4 regions of the Erwinia persicina genome follow, and region 4 is predicted to be linked to each of the others. Evidence: riboswitches for the same ligand, from Rfam matches in the RefSeq annotation. Region 4 holds a riboswitch; each other region holds the start of a gene.
The links. A riboswitch is a leader RNA that binds a small molecule or an ion and turns the genes downstream of it on or off. The one in region 4 is predicted to bind thiamine pyrophosphate.
Positions count from the first base shown of each region.

Region 1: it holds a riboswitch for thiamine pyrophosphate, as region 4 does, so the genes downstream of both, K6L24_RS21650 (FAD-dependent oxidoreductase) here and thiB (thiamine ABC transporter substrate binding subunit) in region 4, are expected to answer to the same signal.
Region 2: it holds a riboswitch for thiamine pyrophosphate, as region 4 does, so the genes downstream of both, thiM (hydroxyethylthiazole kinase) here and thiB (thiamine ABC transporter substrate binding subunit) in region 4, are expected to answer to the same signal.
Region 3: it holds a riboswitch for thiamine pyrophosphate, as region 4 does, so the genes downstream of both, K6L24_RS08430 (TenA family protein) here and thiB (thiamine ABC transporter substrate binding subunit) in region 4, are expected to answer to the same signal.

Region 1 covers NZ_CP082142.1:19,576-24,366, forward strand. Annotated here, with positions in the region: gene K6L24_RS21645 (choline transporter) at 1-1,451, opposite strand, end outside; TPP riboswitch at 1,781-1,902, shown strand; partial or broken gene K6L24_RS21650 (FAD-dependent oxidoreductase) at 2,057-2,988, shown strand; gene thiS (sulfur carrier protein ThiS) at 2,985-3,182, shown strand; gene K6L24_RS21660 (thiazole synthase) at 3,186-3,956, shown strand; gene K6L24_RS21665 (HesA/MoeB/ThiF family protein) at 3,960-4,791, shown strand, end outside.
Region 2 covers NZ_CP082141.1:1,623,433-1,628,223, forward strand. Annotated here, with positions in the region: gene K6L24_RS07330 (aldo/keto reductase family oxidoreductase) at 1-335, opposite strand, end outside; gene K6L24_RS07335 (AraC family transcriptional regulator) at 458-1,390, shown strand; TPP riboswitch at 1,482-1,578, shown strand; gene thiM (hydroxyethylthiazole kinase) at 1,614-2,402, shown strand; gene thiD (bifunctional hydroxymethylpyrimidine kinase/phosphomethylpyrimidine kinase) at 2,402-3,202, shown strand; gene K6L24_RS07350 (hypothetical protein) at 3,529-4,791, shown strand, end outside.
Region 3 covers NZ_CP082141.1:1,887,768-1,892,558, reverse strand. Annotated here, with positions in the region: gene K6L24_RS08440 (oxidoreductase) at 752-1,579, shown strand; gene K6L24_RS08435 (DUF4334 domain-containing protein) at 1,926-2,429, shown strand; gene K6L24_RS08430 (TenA family protein) at 2,605-3,243, opposite strand; TPP riboswitch at 3,279-3,394, opposite strand; gene phnN (ribose 1,5-bisphosphokinase) at 3,488-4,027, opposite strand; gene phnM (alpha-D-ribose 1-methylphosphonate 5-triphosphate diphosphatase) at 4,027-4,791, opposite strand, start outside.
Region 4 covers NZ_CP082141.1:3,831,978-3,836,768, forward strand. Annotated here, with positions in the region: gene K6L24_RS17780 (MFS transporter) at 1-782, opposite strand, end outside; gene sgrR (HTH-type transcriptional regulator SgrR) at 1,041-2,702, shown strand; TPP riboswitch at 2,738-2,878, shown strand; gene thiB (thiamine ABC transporter substrate binding subunit) at 2,917-3,903, shown strand; gene thiP (thiamine/thiamine pyrophosphate ABC transporter permease ThiP) at 3,879-4,791, shown strand, end outside.

The DNA.
Region 1 (4,791 bases), on a different replicon from region 4:
CCCATGATCACCGTGGTCTTCTGCAGCGCCGTCACGCCGTTAACCATCAGCATTCCCAGCGTCAGGACGCCAATGGTGACTGACCAGAAGATACGCAGCCAGTTTGGCGCATCATTGTTGATGTCCGCCAGACGCGAGGTAAAGTTGCCCAGCACCAGGGAACCAGAGTCTGCGGAAGTGACATAGAACAGCAGGCCGGTGATGGTGGCCACTGAGGCGCTGAAAGTAAAGCCAGGATACTGTGCCAGCAGACTGTAGAAGCCGCGCTCCGGGTGCGCCATGGTTTCTTCAGCGAAGGCCATATTGCCGTGAATAATCTCGTATAGGGCGCTGTTACCAAAGATCGACAGCCACAGCAGGGTAAAGATAAATGGAATGGTCAGCGTCCCTACCACAAACTGGCGGATAGTACGGCCGCGGGAAATACGCGCCAGGAACAGGCCAACAAACGGTGACCAGGCGACCCACCAGGCCCAGAAGAACAGCGTCCAGTTGTTCATCCATTCAGTTGGACGATCGAAAGCAAAACTGTTCAGCGTCATGCCCATAAAGCGGTTGATGTAATCCCCGACGTTGAGCACCAGCGCGTTCAGCAGGAAGCTGGTATCACCGACGAACAGCACAAACAGGATCAGACCAAAGGCCAGCAGCACGTTGAGCTCTGACAGGAAGCGAATGCCCTTATTCACGCCAGAGGTGACCGAGATAGTGGCCATGATGACCGACAGCACGATCAGCCCGGCCTGCGCCGTCAGCCCTTCCGGTACATCAAACAGCACCTTCAGGCCATAGTTCAGCTGCACAACGCCGATGCCCAATGTGGTGGCAATACCAAAAATCGTCCCGAGTACGGCGGCGATGTCCACGGTATGACCGATTGGCCCGTTGATACGTTTACCGAAAATAGGGTACAGGGCCGAACGAATGGTCAGAGGCAGGCCGTAGCGGTAGCTGAAGTAACCCAGGGCGATGCCCATCAGGGCATACATGGACCAGCCGGTCAGACCGTAGTGGAACAGCGTCCAGACCATCGCCTGACGCGCGGCTTCCATCGTCTGTCCCTGGCCCTCTGGCGGCATCATATACTGTGTGACCGGCTCGGCGACCGAGAAAAACATCAGATCGATACCGATACCGGCAGCAAACAGCATGGCTGCCCAGCTCATCAGGCTGAACTCGGGCTTGGACTGCTCAGGGCCGAGCTTAATGGAACCAAAGCGGGAACAGGCCATAAAGATAACGAACACGATATACAGCGTGGCGGCCAGCAGGTAATACCAGCCGAAGGTGTTGGATACCCAGTCGAGGGTACGATTGATCCAGCGATCGGAAAAATCAGTGAACAGAATAGTCGTCATGGAGAACAGCAGAATCAGTACTGCTGAGGTGTAGAAAACCACGGGGTTGATACGATCTTTTTGAGGCTTTCCTGGTATTTCAGTCGTCGGCATAATGTCTCCGCAAAAAATGATCAGGGAAAGAACCTGAAGTCCGCTCTGCGAAGCGCGCATTAGCGCATACTGGGTAAAATCCGCCGTATATCCGCTAATTACACTGGGAGAACCATCAGGATGAATATTAGTGTAATTTATTGATTAATCGTTATAACTCTTGACTCAAATCGCCTCCGGAAAGTAAATTTTGTGTAAACAGAAGCACGAATGATAGTTTTTATTGATTGAGCATTCAATTAAAAAAAATTTCAGCGTCTCAAAATGCCGTCTTTTTCCCCATTAAAACCGCATATCGCTTGACGATTCCCACCCGGTAAAATACAACTGGTTCCTGTCAGGGGAGTCTCGCCAGAGAGACTGAGAGGCTAATGAGCGATTTATCGCGGCGTAGCGACCCTTAGAACCTGACCCAGTTGATACTGGCGTAGGAAGACGCGTACCCTGATGACGGGCCAGCCGGCCACCCAGCGTACCCGCGCGCAGGCCTGTGTTTATTCCGCCTCCGCCTTTTTCCTTATCCTTATCACGGGTCTCATCAAGTTTTGAGAGGCTAACGTGACGCTATTGGTAACACCCCTTCTCCCTGTCAGGATCCTTACCTCATGAGCCGCTGGTCTGTGATCGGTGACGGCGTGGCCGGGCTGTGCATCGCCACGATGCTGGCAGAGCACGGCCAGGCCGTGGAGGTGATCACTTCACCGCAGCATGATGCGGCATCCCACTGGGCAGGCGGAATGCTGGCCCCCTGGTGCGAAGGCGAAAGCGCCCCGGCGGAGGTTGTTGAGCTGGGCCAGCGGTCTGCCCCGTGGTGGGCTGCGCGTGTCAAAGGCGTGGAGCATCAGGGCACCCTGGTGGTCGCTCCCCCGCGCGACGCGCCTGAACTCACCCGTTTTTCGCGCATGACGCACGCCCATCAGTGGGTGGAACCGGTCACGCTGGAACCCGCCCTGGAAGGGCGCTTTGCCCGCGGGCTGTTCTTTGCCGGCGAGGCCCATCTCGACCCGCGCAGCGCGCTGCAGCAACTGCGGGCCAGCCTGCTTCAACACGGCGTTGACTTCCATCAGGACAAGCCCGGCGGCACGGTTATTGACTGCCGGGGATCCACGCTGCCCACGAACAACCGGGACTGCGCGCCGTTCGCGGTGAAATGCTGATCCTGCACAGCGATGAGGTGCACTTCTCCCGGCCCGTCCGCTTGCTCCATCCCCGCTTTCCCTGTTACCTCGTTCCGCGCACGGGGGGGCGCTTTATGCTGGGGGCGACCATGGTGGAAAGCCATGATGACAGCCCCATTAGCGCCCGCGCCATGATGGAGTTGTTAAGTGCCGCTTACGCCATCCACCCGGCACTGGCCGAAGCCAGAGTGCTGGAAAGCGGCACCGGGCTGCGACCGGCTTACGCTGATAATGTCCCTGCCATTCATCGCCATAACGGCGTCTGGTCCGTTAACGGCATGTACCGGCACGGCTTTCTTCTCGCGCCAGTGATGGCGGAAAACCTGATGCAGCAACTGATACAGGAAAACCTGATATGAAAATTCAGCTTAACGGCCAGCCGGTCGATACTGCCGCCCGCACCCTGGCGGAATTGCTGCGCGAACAACAGATTGACGCAGGCTGTGTCGCCAGCGCGTTAAATGGACAGTTCGTGCCCCGCACCCGCTATGAAACGCAGCCGATCACACCAGGCTGTGAACTCGAAGTCCTGTCACCCATGCAGGGAGGATAAACGATGTTTTACGGTTTTGTACCCCAGTCACGTTTTCTGCTCGGTACCGCCGGGTACCCCTCTCCGGCGATCCTGCAGCAGGCGCTTGCGGCCTCCGGCAGTGAAATTATCACCGTCAGTCTGCGCCGTGAAGGCAGCCACGGTACCGCCTTTCGTGAGCTGCTGACCGGGCTGAATAAGCGGGTTCTGCCGAACACGGCGGGCTGTCACAGCGTGAAGGAGGCCGTCACCACGGCCCATATGGCGCGTGAGCTGTTTGATACGCGGTGGATCAAGCTGGAGGTGATCGGTCATGCCGATACGCTGCAACCCGACCCGTTCGCCCTGGTGGAGGCAGCGCGTATCCTTTGCGCTGACGGATTTCAGGTGTTTCCCTACACCACAGAAGACCTGATTCTGGGTGAAAAACTGATCGAAGCAGGCTGTGAACTGCTGATGCCGTGGGGCGCGCCAATCGGGTCCGGCCAGGGGCTGCGTAACAGAGAAGGGCTGCGCTCAATGCGCGCCTGGTTTAAAGATATTCCGCTGATTATCGACGCCGGGATTGGTGCGCCCAGTCAGGCGGCTGAGGCTATGGAGATGGGTTTCGACGGTATTTTGCTGAATACCGCTGTTGCCAAAGCGCAGGATCCGGTTCGAATGGCAGGGGCCTTTGCTGCTGCCATACAGGCCGGACGGGATGCCCGGCAGGCCGGTCTGGTCGAACGTCGCGATATGGCCAGCGCCTCGACGCCGATTTTTGGTATGGCGCAGTTTCACTCACGGGAGCCGTAGCCGATGAGTCGCTATCAACGACAGTCAATGTTACCGGAAATCGGCGATGCGGGGCAGCAGGCCCTGCACCATGCGCGGGTACTGGTAGTGGGCGCGGGCGGACTGGGTGCCACGCTGCTGCCGCTGCTGGCCGGGGCCGGTGTCGGTTACCTGCGGATTTATGACGGCGATCGGGTGGAGGAACACAATCTTCATCGCCAGACGCTCTTCGGGATGGGGGACATTGGCAATCTGAAAGCAGTCTGCGCGCAGCAGGCCCTTTACAGGCGTAACCCCGAGTGTGTCGTGGATGCACGGCCACTGGCGCTGAGTGCAAGCCGGGTCGCCGAGGCGCTGGAGGGCATTGATCTGGCTATTGATGCCGCCGATAACTTCGCCGTCACTTATCTGCTCTCCGACACCTGCCTGCCGCGTCGCATTCCGCTGGTCAGCGCCTCTGTGCTGGGACGGCAGGGCTACGTGGGGGGCTTCTGCGGCGGAGCACCCGGCTACCGTGCACTTTTCCCGCAGTTGCCAGGCAGCGCAGCGAACTGCAATACCGCCGGGGTCATGGGGCCGGCGGTGGCGACGCTGGGCGCGCTTCAGGCTCAGATGGCACTCAGTATCCTGCTCGGATTTTCACCCTCACCGCTTGGCTGCCTGATTAACTGTGATTTCAGTTCGTGGCACTTCCGGCAGTTTCGCTTTGACGGCGCAGATGAGCCAGACAGACCCGGCGTCCCCTTTATTGACAGGCCGTTGCTGACCAGCCGCGATTATATTGTAGAACTGCGCAGCGAAGAGGAAGCCCCTCGCAGTATCAGCGATCGCGCTGTGCGCATTCTGCCAGAGCAGA
Region 2 (4,791 bases), 2.2 Mb from region 4:
ACGGCATTGACCAGCTCCCCGGGGGACATGGCCGGGATCCAGCCGCCTTTTTTATCTCTCAGCGCCCCAATTTTGGTCACCAGCGTGAGGTCGTCAGGATAGGGCGCGAGTGCCTCGTTGATCAGTTTGTTGGTGATATGCGGGCCGTAAAAATCACTGGTATCAATATGATTGACGCCGGCCGCCACTGCCGCCCTGAGAACCGCCAGCGCGCGGTCAGGATCGTTGGGCGGGCCAAAAACGCCGGGGCCTGCCAGCTGCATTGCGCCATAGCCCAGTCGTTTTACCTGACGCGAACCCAGAGAGAAGAGGCCGGATGTACGGATGTTGTGCATAGTTATTTCCTGAAGGAGAGGTGGGATAACACGGAACAGCGAGGTTTTATCTTAAGCCCGCGCATCACGTCCTATCCATGCTATAAAGTCCGTATTATCTTTTTAATCGTCCAAAATTAATCATGGATCCTCTTTCTGATATTCTCGCGTTACTCAAGCCACAGCAGTATGTTTCCGGCGTCCTCGACGTGGGCGGTGACTGGGCGGTGCGTTTTCCACCTAACGCGGGCATCAAATGTTATTCAATGGTGTCGGGCGGCTGCTGGCTGTCCGTCGAAGGGGAGACTGACCCGGTACGATTGTCGGCGGGGGACTGCTTCCTGCTTCCTACCGGACGTCCCTTTGTTATGGCCAGCGACCTGTCACACCCGGCGACAGACTGGGCGGTGGTGTTTGCCGGCCCGCGCGCCGGCGGGGTGATCCGTCACAACGGCGGGGGAGACTGCCTGATGACCGGCAGCCGCTTCTTCCTGGACGACCCCCACGCCACGATTCTGCTGACCATGCTGCCTGCGGTGATCCATCTGCGGGCGGAAAATGACCAGGCGACCCTGCGCTGGCTGGTTGCGCAGATGATGGCCGAGCTGGATGAACAGCGTCCGGGACATGCCCTGATCGCTGAACATCTGGCGCATATGATACTGATACAGGCGCTGCGGCAGCATATGGAGTCGGGTGGTAAAGGGGACGCCGTGGGCTGGCTGTATGCCCTGGCCGATCACCAGCTGGGTGCGGCGCTGCAGGCCATGCACGCCGATCCGGCTTATCGCTGGACGTTACCATCGCTGGCACAGCGTGCCGGTATGTCCCGCTCGGCCTTTGCGCTGAAGTTTAAAACTAAGGTCGGGTCGTCAACGATGGATTATCTGACCCGCTGGCGCATGCTGCTGGCCGGAGACAAACTGCTGAACACCGACCTGCCCATTTCTGCGCTTGCGCCCTCGCTGGGCTATGAGTCCGAAAGTGCCTTCAGTACCGCCTTTAAACGCACGATGGGCTGTTCGCCGCGTGACTATGTGCGGCGTCATTCCCCGCCGGGGGGCCGATCGCGCTGAAGATACCCTGATGACCGACGGCAGGGCAGCACGGCCCGGGGCTTGCCAATACTCTGCCACTTCCTTATGCTGGCACCGACTGTAAAAAATCATCACTGACTCGGGGTGCCCTTCTGCGTGAAGGCTGAGAAATACCCGTATAACCTGATCTGGATAATGCCAGCGTAGGGAAGTCAGATGCCCGACCGGCATCGCCTTCTTGATCGCCGGTTGGGAGCGAAGAATGATCCAACCTCAAGACCTCAGCCATGCCGATATGGCGCATTCCCTGCGGCTGTATCGTCAGCATTCCCCTCTGACCCACTGTATGACCAATGATGTGGTACAGGCCTTTACGGCTAACGTGCTGCTGGCGCTGGGGGCTTCCCCGGCAATGGTGATCGATCCGCAGGAGGCGGCACAGTTCAGCCCTGTTGCCGATGCCCTGCTGGTGAATGTCGGTACGCTGACCCGCAGCCGCAGCGAAGCGATGCTGGCGGCCATTAATGCCGCCAGGCAGGTCGGGCGTCCCTGGACGTTAGATCCGGTAGCCGTTGGCGCACTGGACTTCCGCACGGCCTTCTGCCAGCAGACGCTGGGACTGAAACCGGCCGCTGTCCGGGGTAACGCTTCCGAAATCATGGCGCTGGCCAGGCAGAGCGTCAGCGGCCGGGGCGTCGACAGCCGGCACGCCTCCACGGCGGCGCTGCAGGCGGCTGTTTCGCTGGCGCAGGAGACAGGCGCGATTGTGGCCGTCACCGGTGAAACCGATTTTATTACCGACGGCCTCCGTACCCTGAGCGTGGGCGGCGGCGACCCGCTGATGACGCGGGTGGTAGGGACCGGCTGTGCGCTGTCGGCGGTCGTGGCCGGCTTTGCCGCACTGCCGGGCGACCGCCTCACACATGTGGCCAGCGCCTGCCGCGTGGTGTCGCTGGCCGGCGAGCGTGCGGCTGCAGCGGTGGACGGGCCAGGCAGTTTCATTCCGGCCTTTCTTGATGCCCTGTACCGGCTGAACCCGGAGGTGCAGTGATGAAAAGGATTAACGCGCTGACAATTGCCGGTACCGACCCCAGCGGTGGGGCAGGGATCCAGGCTGATCTGAAAGCATTCTCCGCGCTGGGTGCGTATGGCACCAGCGTGATCACCGCGCTGGTGGCGCAGAACACCACCGGCGTGCAGTCGATCTGCCGCGTTGAGCCGGCGTTTGTTGCCGCGCAGCTGGATTCCGTTTTGTCGGACGTGCGCATCGATACGATTAAAATTGGCATGCTGTCAGAAAGTGCCATCGTTGAGGTGGTGTCCGGGCGGCTGAAACAGACCCGCGTTCCCTGGGTGGTGCTGGATACGGTGATGCTGGCCAAAAGCGGCGATCCGCTGCTGTCGCCCGAGGCGGTGAGTACGCTACGGGATCGACTGCTGCCGCAGGTTTCACTGATTACACCTAACCTGCCGGAGGCCGCCGCACTGCTGGGATGTGCGCAGGCGCGCAACGAGGAGGAGATGCGCGAGCAGGGACGGGCGCTGCTGGCCCTCGGCTGCCAGGCTGTGCTGATGAAAGGCGGTCATCTCAGCGAGTCGGAAAGCCCGGACTGGCTGTTCACCCGTGAGGGAGAACAGCGCTTTACTGCGCCACGGGTGAACACCCGTAACACGCATGGCACCGGCTGTTCACTCTCGGCGGCGCTGGCCGCGCTGCGCCCGCGCCACGATGACTGGCCCACGACCGTTCAGGCGGCCCGGCACTGGCTGCAGGGCGCACTGGAGCAGGCGGACTCGCTGGAAGTGGGACACGGGCAGGGGCCGGTACATCATTTTCATCAGTGGTGGTAAGCGGTAAAACCCGGGTTCCAGGGGAAGATTTGTTGAAAACAGATCTTTCCCCTTCATCGGTTGGCGAAGGCAGGGCAGTTTTCAGTCCACAGCGGGTATCAGGACCGTGATGACGAGGCCTGCGCGAGGCCTCTTTGGCCGGTCTGGTTTGCTCAGACGTGACCGATGAAAAAACTGATAATTCATCCGAGGGCTTGCTTCCTCTTCGGCTACTAATACCATCGCCAGAGGAAGGGGGAGAAAAGCCCTTTACATTCACCATTCAGCCGCGAGCATTGTGATAGATTTGGCAAACGCATAATCAGTTCTTACCGCAGAGGTGTGCTTTGCATCCTGAATCCGTGTTCCTTAGCCAGTTTAAAGCGATCTCACAGCAACTGATGATCGATCCTCGTGAGAAAATTAATCAACTGGCTCTTCTTTTATCAGAGAATAGTATATTTCTGGATGAAAGTAGCGAAACGATTGATATGATTAACGCCATTTCTCATTCGATTGAGAGTGACTTCACAATAGCTTCTTTACAGGCGATTGAAAAAAGTAACTTCTGTTTCTGGCAAAAGCTATTACTCAATAAGAAGATGGATATTTTCTTTTTCGGTGATGAACGTCATGCTGCTTTCTTTTTTGACATTCTTGATAAAGAAAAGGTCGGCAACCTTTTTTATATCAACGTGACTGCCGGAGGGGAGATGGATACCGAAGCCTTCCTGTCCCCGTTACAAGAAAGCTGTCATCCGGTAATCATTTATGACCATGGGGCTGATGCGGTAAAGAGTCTCCCTGAAACCCAGGGGGTAATGTTGATGGCTGATTTTCAGCAGGTGATGGTATTAAAGGCACTGCCTTTCTCTGTTGAGCATGATCCCTTCATCGCTTTTCTGCAGCATAAACATAATATGATGCTGGCAAAGAAGCCGCCTACGCTCGTGTTGGGGAACTCTTATGGCTATTATGCTTTACCAGCAAACTGTCTGAACAAGGCGGTTAACCTGTCAATGCATAGTCTGGATCTTCGACAAGCACACACCATGATTCAACATTATTCTGAAAGTAAAAAAATCAAATCAATCGTGCTGGCCTGTGGTTATTTCGATCTTTTTTACGAGTTATATAAAACGCGTGAGAAAGAAAACGTGCGCGTGGTACATATCATGAGTCATTATAATCATAAAAATAATATTATCCCTGATAATGATATTTCAACTAAATACCTGCATCATTCTGATGAAAGTCTGCTGGCTCATTTTTTACCCGTGCTGAAGTCCAGCGATCGCCTGACGGAATTTAATTACGCACTGGATGATGCAGTCAGTCTCGCCAGCACCAGTGAGAACCTCGAAAAGCAGATTAATCAGGCATCTTCTATTGCCTGTGAATTGTATGAAACCACGTCTGAAACTCGTGCGGCCTTGCACAGTAAGCTTTATAAATACAAGGAAAGTAAAAATATTAATTCAAGATTGATCGCAGAGATGCGTGATCTGGCGAAAGATAAAGGTATTCGCATTCACTATGTTATTCCTCCTTTTCCAGAAAAGTACGTTGAATCTGTTCAACCCGCGATGATCGCTGAAACCCGGGCTTTC
Region 3 (4,791 bases), 1.9 Mb from region 4:
GTGGCCCTATTAACTATGCTGACGGTGAAACTTTAATGACAGGGGGGTGATGGAAAAATGACAGGCTTCTTATCACTTTCACTATGATGTGTTGCGTCCTGCACGCGAAAGCAGAAGTCAGGTTTAATCATTAATAAAGGAAAGTAAAGAGTTTCACTACTGGCATTCCAGATAAATATCACCATACTCTCAACAAAATGGGAACGACTTAAACCGGTTAAAATAAGCTTTTAGTAACACTATTTCCGCAACTGTCACTACAAACTAAACACGCGCCCCGAAAGCCACATTAAATCAGGAGGAACAGGTAGTGGATACTCAGAGCGAATGCGGCAGCGCGAGTTCTACCGATAAAGGTTTAATTCAGATTTTGAACTTATCAGTATGTCAGTGAATGTGTTTTTGACCTCCCGTATGTTTCCACTGGGAAGAAGCTCATCATTGTTCTGATACAGCCTGACCTTGCGACTACAAGGGCCAATAAAAAAGACCTGCATCTTTTTCACCCTCCTTTTATTCCACTTTTCGTTACGCATGAATCATCCGGCATTCAGATCCCGGATTATCAGGCAATAATTAAACAGAATCAGGCTATCTGACGCTGTTTAAAGCCTATTATAATAGACTGAAGCCGAATCGTCAGCAGTATATAACCTTATGCTTTTCATGCGATATTGCAGAGAGACATAGATATATTGTCTGCACGATTTCCCTATGTCTGTATTCCATGAATAGTTAAAAGGTGCTGTCTATGAGCAAAGTTTGGTTTATCACCGGAGCAACACGCGGAATTGGCGCCGATATTGCCAAAGCCGCCCTGGCTGCGGGTGACAAAGTCGTTGCCACTGGTCGCCAGAAAGAAAGCGTAACCCGAGCTCTTGGTTCATCAGAACATTTACTGGCACTCAGCCTTGACGTAACTGATGAGCAACAGGCACAGGCTACTGTACAGGCGGCAATCAGCCATTTTAAGCAGATTGATATCGTGGTTAATAATGCCGGGTTTGCCGTTCTGGGTGCGCTGGAAGAGACGACAAATGCGGAAGTTCGTCGTCAGTTTGATACTAATGTATTTGGCCTGTTAAACGTAACCCGCGCCGTTTTGCCCGTGATGCGTGCCCGAAAAAGTGGCCATATTTTTAACCTTTCATCACTGGCAGGTTTTTATGGTGATGCCGGAGTTTCAAGCTATTGTGGCACTAAATTTGCCGTTGAGGGCATATCCGAAAGCCTGGCGAAAGAGGTTGCGCCACTGGGGATTCATGTAACCATTGTTGAACCGGGTTATTTCCGAACCGAGTTTTTGACTGAGAACTCTGTCGTTTACACAGATAATATTATTGCTGCGTATGATGCAACGTCTGGTGAAACCCGTCGGGCAACCAGAGCCGTTGACGGCAAACAGGCTAACGACCCTAAGAAGCTGGCGCAAGCTTTACTCAGACTAGCTAATGAACAGCAACCACCATTGCGTTTCACCGCGGGTGCTGATGCAACCGAGATATATGATCGTGTCCTGGTGGAAAAAAAGCATGAACTTGATTTGTGGCGGACACTTTCTGATTCACTTGCTTTTTAAATGATGCGTTTTGTTTCACAACCACTTATATAATATTATTTTTATCACTGCGGGTAACTTAACGATGACCACTCGGAATATCACTGGCAGTGATTACTCCGGAGATCAGTGACTATATTGAATTGTTAGTTTTATTTATTAATGCAGATTATGCAAGGCACTTAAAACTGTCCCCAACAGGGTACTTATTTTTCGCCTGCACCTGATAAGCACTCAAACCTGGCATAGGCTTGTACCGACATTAATAATTCACTAATTGTTATATCATGTGACAATATATATTACATATTACGTTCTTTCATCGGTATATCTGTTGCTATCTCTACAATACAAACAGGATTAAATTATGAACGCAAAAGTAAAATTTGACGCTTTTAAAGCACAAAGAGTATTCAGCTCAGATCAGGTATTGTTGGATTTTTTTGACTCATTACCCCCCGTCAGTGTTGATGAAATTCAATCAATATGGGCCGGAGGAGACTTTGATACCGGTCACTGGGCCACCCGCTCCCTTGATGAAGTAAAATGGTTCGGGAAATGGTTCCGTAGTGCTTCAGATGCCATGCCCCTGGTCTGCTATGATGACAAAGGCAATCTGTACTCTAATAAAATGATGAAGGGAGAGGCTTCTCTCTGGCAAATTGACTTTCGTGGGAAAATCTCAGCAACGATGGTCTACGATGGCGTACCAATCTTTGACCACTTCCGTAAAGTGGATGATGACACATTATTGGGGATCATGGATGGTAAATCCTTCGAAGGAGCACCAGACATTGTTCAGGATGGCCATTATTATTTCTTCTATTTAGAAAGAATTGACAAAATGCCCGCCCCATTTATTGACGCTTAAAACGATTCAACCTGTCCGTTGATACAGCACTGAGCGATACATAATAATTTCTCAGTCTGTGGCTTACCGTAGTGAATGGGGGAAAGAGCACCCCCGTTTTTTCTGATTTTTCCTGCCATAACAGCAGAATCGTTCCCTCCTGTCCTGCCACATTCTCTTTTCAGCAGATTTAATCTTATTGATACACTGCATCAAAAAATGCCAGTTCCAGCCTGACTGCACGCTGGAAAAAATCCTCGCACAACGACCGTTGTTCAGGCCCGACGCGATCCAGTTCGTGGCGTAAAAAGGCGACAAATTCGCAAAAATCAGGGTTATTGTGCAGGGTAATCCACTCAGCATGAACGAAACTGGCAGGCAGCATTTCTGGTGCCTGTGACGCCCAGTCAAGATACAACCACTCGGCTACATTCAGAACCGTCAGGATGGCAGCATAGGAACGGGTGGCGGCAGCTTCAAGCATAATCGCTTTGAATCCTACCGTCGGTGCCGTGTCAGACTGCACATTGCGCTGCTGCTCACTGACGCCCAATGCCGCAAATGCGCGAAGAAAATAGGTATTCTCTTCGGATGACACCATACCGGCGCAGCGGCCAAAACACAGGCGCGCGGCAGGCGTGTCGGCGCAGGCAATAGCAGATCCGACTAAGGTCAAAAAACTGTCGAGAAAACGATAATCCTGCACCAGGTAGTTGATCATCACCTGGTGGTTAATGCTGCCGTCATACAGCTCCCGGACAAAACGATGCGTGACGGCCTGTGACCATTGTGACTGACTCAGGGTACGGAGGGTATCGGTAAATCGGCTGGTCATTGGGTAGTCCTTTTAGCAGAGACTACCGGCAAAAGTCAGGTAAGCTGCCCCATCCCTCCGCCGGTATGATCCGGATCAGGTATTAAGGGTCATCGTGCTGTAGCATTAACGATTTCTCAGCCAGCTGTGCCTGGCTCCCCCTGGAGACTCAATTAAGTCAGGAAATTATGGGGCCGTCAATATTGCTGATGACGCTTAAAGTGAGAGCCAGCGCCGGATCGCGGGTCGACCGAAAACGTCGCCCCTACGCAATGTGCTCGGCTAATAATGCCGAAAAACCCTGTAATGTCTCGCCCAGCGGCCCGTCATTATTCAGCGTGATACACCCTGCTGCCACCGGTTCCGCTGCACGTTTCAGCCGCTGTTCAATGGCGGCCTCATCCTCGCGCCCGCGCTGGCGCAGGCGGCTGGCCAGCACCTCAGGCGATACCTGCAAACAGACTGCCAGCAGCTGTTCACCGTAGCGCTGCCGCGCAGCCTGAAGATGCAGGCGTGAACCGTTGACCACGACGTCCAGCCCGGCCGCCAGCCAGCGGTCGATTTCAATGCCGAGCGCATAGGAGTACTGATGCGCCTGCCAGTCGAGAGCAAACAGGCCATGCGCACGCCGCCGCCGGAACTCCTGCTCGCTGAGGGCGACGTGATTCTCCCCCCCGGCGCTGGCACTGCGGGTAATATAGCGATGCGCGACAATGACCCGCTCCGGTGCGCACTCGCGCAGGGCCAGCAGCAGGCTGTCTTTACCGGAGCCCGAAGGCCCCATCAGCCAGATCAGCCGCCCCATCAGAACACCGGCCTGCCCTGCGCCCAGACGCGGGAAACGTACACCTGTTCACGGTGCTGACGCACCAGCACCAGATCGGCACGTTTGCCCTCACCGATCGTGCCGCGATCGTCAAGGCCGATGGCGCGGGCAGGATTACGCGTGACCAGCGCCACGGCCTGAGGGAGCGTCATGCTGTTGTTTTCATCACGGGCCAGACGGAATGCCGCATCCAGCAGGCTGGCCGGATAGTAGTCAGAGGAGAGGATATCCAGCAGATCGATCTGCGCCAGCGCGCTGGCCGCCACGTTGCCAGAGTGCGAGCCGCCACGCACAATATTTGGCGCACCCATCAGTACCTGCAGGCCCAGCTCGCGCGAAGCGCGTGCGGCTTCTTCGGTGGTCGGGAACTCCGCGATCACACTACCGACCCCTTTCGACTCCACGACGTGCTCATACGTCGCATCATCATGGCTGGCCAGTGGAATATGATACTGACGGCACCAGGCGGATATGGCCTCGCGGTTCGGGGCTGACCAGCGGGCGGCCAGCCGCAGCTGATCGGCCTCATAGGCATCAAGCTGGAGATCGCTGAGCTGATACTTGCCGCCAAAATAGGTGCGCCATGCCGCCAGCGACACGTACTGACGCTGGCCCGGAGAGTGATCCATCAGCGACACCAGCGACAGCACCGGATTGCACATCAGCTGTTCAAACAGCGGCAGCGTGGAATCATTCGGCAGCTCACAGCGCAGGTGCAGGCGATGTTCTGCGCGGTTCAGGCC
Region 4 (4,791 bases):
AGACCGGCCGCAGTGCCCATCAGCAACCCGGCCAGCGTATCCGGCATCCCCAGTACGCTGCTGATATACAACGGCATATCAATGATGTACATGGTGTTACAGGTCCACATCAGCACCGATCCGATAAACAGCATGCGCACATCGCGGCTCTTCCAGCCACTAATCGCCGTAATCGGCACGCCCGCGGATACCGCAGCGCGCGGCACCGAGGGCAGGGTAAACCAGACCAGCGCGACGCAGACCATAAACAGCAGCCCTGCCAGCAGAAACATGGCGGTAAAGCCGTAATTCAGCGCGATAGCAAAGGAGAGCGGCGGCCCAATTACCCAGGCAAGGGAAAGCTGGGCACGCATGACGGAGCTGAACATCACCGCTTCACGGGCAGAGCTGTCAGCGTATTCCCGCGCCAGCGCGAAAATCTGCGGCATCGCCACGCTGGCGATAGCAGAGAGAAAAACACCAGCGGTGACCAGCGTCAGATAATGACGGTTAAAGGCAAAAAGGAGTGCGTTGCCTGTCGCCATTACGCAGCAGAACAGGATCAGCATCCGCCGATCGCCCCGGGTGTCGGATCGCTTTGCCAGCAGCAGGCTGACCACAATCCCCGCGACCGCATTGACGGTGTAAAACAGCCCCACCCAGAACGGCCGGACTGCGACTTCGCGGCTGAGAAACAGACTCAGCGTCGGGGCCTGCAGCGCGCCGGCGATGCCGACCATAAAAGAAACCGCCATAAATGCCAGATACACCGGATGAATACGACGGCTAAAGAGCGATGACATGAATAAGGCCTCAGTGACGGGACAATGCGGATAGCTCCCCAGAGCTTAGAAGAAAACCCACGAAAAAAGCCAGCTATGCCGAAGCCAGCTGGCTGGTGAAAAGCACCATACTCAGAATACCCTTAATAGCAGGGAAATGAATAACGATGATCAAGTGCCATTCAGATATGAATGCCTCCCACTCTTTCATCTGCAGCCATTATCACCGTAATATAAGGCAGGAAAAACAGACAGCTTTTAACACAGGGTTCCTCTTTTATGTCCTCACCCCGTTTACAGCAGCAATTTATCCGGCTCTGGCAGTGCTGTGATGGTCAGCCTCAGGAGACCACCCTCAGCGACCTGGCGGTACAGCTCAGTTGCTCACGCCGCCATATGCGCAACCTGCTGAATGCCATGCAGGAACAGGGGTGGCTGGAGTGGCAGGCCGAGGCCGGGCGCGGCAAGCGATCGCGTCTGACCTTCCGCTATACCGGGCTGGCGCTGCAGCAGCAGCGGGCTGAGGATCTGCTGGAGCAGGATCGCATCGATCAGCTGGTGCAGCTAGTCGGCGATAAAAACCGCGTGCGCCAGATGCTGCTCTCCCATCTGGGCCGCAGTTTCCGTCAGGGAAAACACATTCTTCGCGTGCTCTACTATCGTCCCCTGCTCAATCTGCTGCCCGGAACGCCGCTGCGCCGCTCTGAAACGCACCTTGCCCGGCAGATTTTCAACGGGCTGGCGCGGATAAATGAGGAAAACGGGGAAATCGAGCCGGATATCGCCCATCACTGGCAGCAGATTGCCCCGGACCACTGGCGCTTCTTTTTGCGTCCGGCGATCCACTTTCATCACGGCCGTGAGCTGGACGTCGACGATGTTATCGCCAGCCTGGAACGCCTGAAAACGCAGCCACTTTACAGCCACCTAAACCGGATTGAGTGCCACACGCCCTGGACCCTGGATATTTATCTGCACCAGCCCGATAACTGGCTACCGTGGCTGCTGGGCAGCGTCAGCGCGATGATCCTGCCAAAAGAGTGGCCGCATATGCGCAACTTTGCCCGCCAGCCGGTCGGCACCGGGGCCTACGCGGTGGAACGCAATCAGCACAGCCAGCTGCGTATCTCCGCCTTTGATGACTACTTCGGCTACCGGGCGCTGATAGATGAGGTCAATATCTGGGTTCTGCCGGAGATAAGCGATGAGCTGGTCTACTCCGGGGTCAAACTGCAGAGTGAGAATACGGATGAGAAGTCGGAAGAGAGTCGTCTGGAAGAGGGCTGCTATTTTCTGATGTTCGACCAGCGCTCTGAGCAGGGGCGCAATGAACAGCTGCGCCGCTGGATCAGCACCATTTTTAACCCGATTGCCCTGCTTAACCACAGCGGCATCGCCTATCAGCGCTACTGGTTCCCGGCTTATGGCCTGCTGCCGCGCTGGCATCACCGACGCTCAATGGCGACCGCAGAAAAACCCGCAGGCCTGACGTCACTGACCATTACCTGGTACAGCGATCATATTGAGCATCAGGGGATCGCCAACGCGCTGGGGCCGATCCTTGCCGCGCACGGCGTCACGCTCATTACGCAGGAAATTGACTACGAAAGCTGGTATCGCGGTGAGGCGGAAAGTGACATCTGGCTGGGTAGCGCCAACTTCACGCTACCGCTGGAGTTTTCCCTGTTTTCGCTGCTGTATGAGATCCCACTGATGCACCACTGTGTGCCCACCGACTGGGAAAATGATGCGCGGCAGTGGCGTGAACAGACCCTGCCACTGGCAGACTGGAGCAAACAGCTGATAGACAGTAACTACCTGCATCCCCTGTTCCATCACTGGCTGCTGCTGCACGGCCAGCGAAGCATGCGCGGCGTACGCATGAATACCCTCGGCTGGTTTGACTTTAAATCAGCCTGGTTTGCGCCGCCCGAATCATGACGCTTTCGTAACAAAGACGAAACCACTAGAATAAGCCGTTCTCAACGGGGTGCGAACACCCTGCTGTGATATTGCCCGATGCCGGGTCAATGTCTGCGCAGCACGTTTTCGCTGAGAAAAACCCGTCGAACCTGATCCGGATCATACCGGCGTAGGGATTTGAGAGTGTCACTGACTCAGATCCTTTGCGCATTTTCCCTTAAAGGAACGCAAAGTGTTGAAAAAATTACTCCCTCTGCTGGCGCTGTTTTCCCTGCCTGCCCTCGCGGCGAAAGATACCCTGACGGTTTACACCTACGACTCCTTCTCTGCCGAATGGGGGCCTGGGCCGGCGATTAAAAAAGCCTTCGAAGCACAGTGCAACTGTGAGCTGAAATTCGTCGCGCTGGAAGACGGTGTCTCGCTGCTCAACCGCCTGCGTATGGAAGGGAAAAACAGCAAAGCCGACGTGGTGCTGGGGCTGGATAACAATCTGCTGGATGCGGCCGAAAAAACCGGCCTGTTTGCGCCGTCAAAGGTAGACACCCGAGATGCTACCGTGCCGGGCGGCTGGACGAACACAACTTTCGTCCCCTATGACTACGGCTGGTTTGCTTTCGTTTATGACAAGACCCGGCTGCAGAACCCGCCGAAAAGCCTGAAGGAACTGGTCGAGAGCGACCGTCCTCTGAAGGTGATTTATGAAGATCCGCGCACCAGCACCCCGGGGCTTGGCCTGCTGCTGTGGATGCAGAAAGTTTACGGCGATAAGAGCCCGGAAGCGTGGCAGCAGCTGGCGAAGAAGACCGTTACGGTGACAAAAGGATGGAGCGAGGCCTACGGTCTGTTCCTGAAAGGGGAAAGTGATATGGTGCTCAGCTACACGACCTCGCCCGCTTATCATCTGATTGAAGAGAAGAAAGATCAGTACGCCGCGGCAAACTTTAGTGAAGGCCACTATCTTCAGGTTGAGGTGGCCGGGCAGTTAAAAGCCAGTAAGCAACCTGAACTGGCACACACATTTATGCAATTCGTGATGACACAACCCTTCCAGAAAACCATTGCAACCGGCAACTGGATGTATCCGGCTACCCGAACCGCGCTGCCAGAAGGGTTCAATACCCTGACCGTGCCGGCCACCTCGTTGCAGTTCAGCCCGCAGGATGTTGCTACCCAACGCAGCCAATGGATTAGTGCATGGCAACGCGCCGTCAGCCGCTAATTCCTGGCTGGTTAGTCCCGGGCCTGCTGGCCGGGCTGCTGCTGGTCAGCGTGGCCCTGCTGGCGTTTTCCGCCCTGTGGCAAAACGCGCCCGCCACGGACTGGCGCGGACTGTGGCAGGACAGCTACCTGTGGCACGTGCTGCGCTTCTCCTTCTGGCAGGCGCTGCTATCGGCATTGCTGTCGGTTCTTCCGGCTATTCCCGTGGCGCGTGCACTTTACCGCCGTCGCTTTCCCGGGCGCGGCACGCTGCTGCGGCTGTGTGCTATGACGCTGGTGCTGCCGGTACTGGTCGCCGTGTTTGGTATTCTCAGTGTGTATGGCCGCAGCGGCTGGCTGGCACAGCTTTGCGCCCTGCTCGGCATTGGTTATTCATTCACCCCCTATGGCCTGCAGGGGATCCTGCTGGCCCATGTGTTCTTTAATCTGCCGCTGGCTACGCGCCTGCTGCTCCAGGCCTTACAGCAGATCCCCGGTGAACAGCGACAGATCGCCGCGCAACTGGGACTGAGTGGCTGGGCGCATTTTCGCCTTGTCGAATGGCCGTGGCTGCGGCGGCAGCTCCTGCCCGCCGGGGCGCTGATCTTTATGCTGTGTTTTGCCAGCTTTGCGACGGTACTGTCCCTCGGGGGCGGCCCGCGCGCGACCACCATTGAGCTGGCGATCTTCCAGGCACTGAGTTTTGATTACGATCCCGGGCGAGCCGCCCTGCTGGCGCTGATACAGATGGTGTGCTGCCTCGGTCTGGTGATGTTAAGCCAGCGGCTGAGTAAGGTGCTGCCCACGGGAAGTGACAGCCTCGGGGGCTGGCGCAACCCGCAGGACAGCGGCCCTGCCCGCCTGCTTGACGGGCTACTGATCGCCAGCATGGTGTTGCTGATCCTGCCAC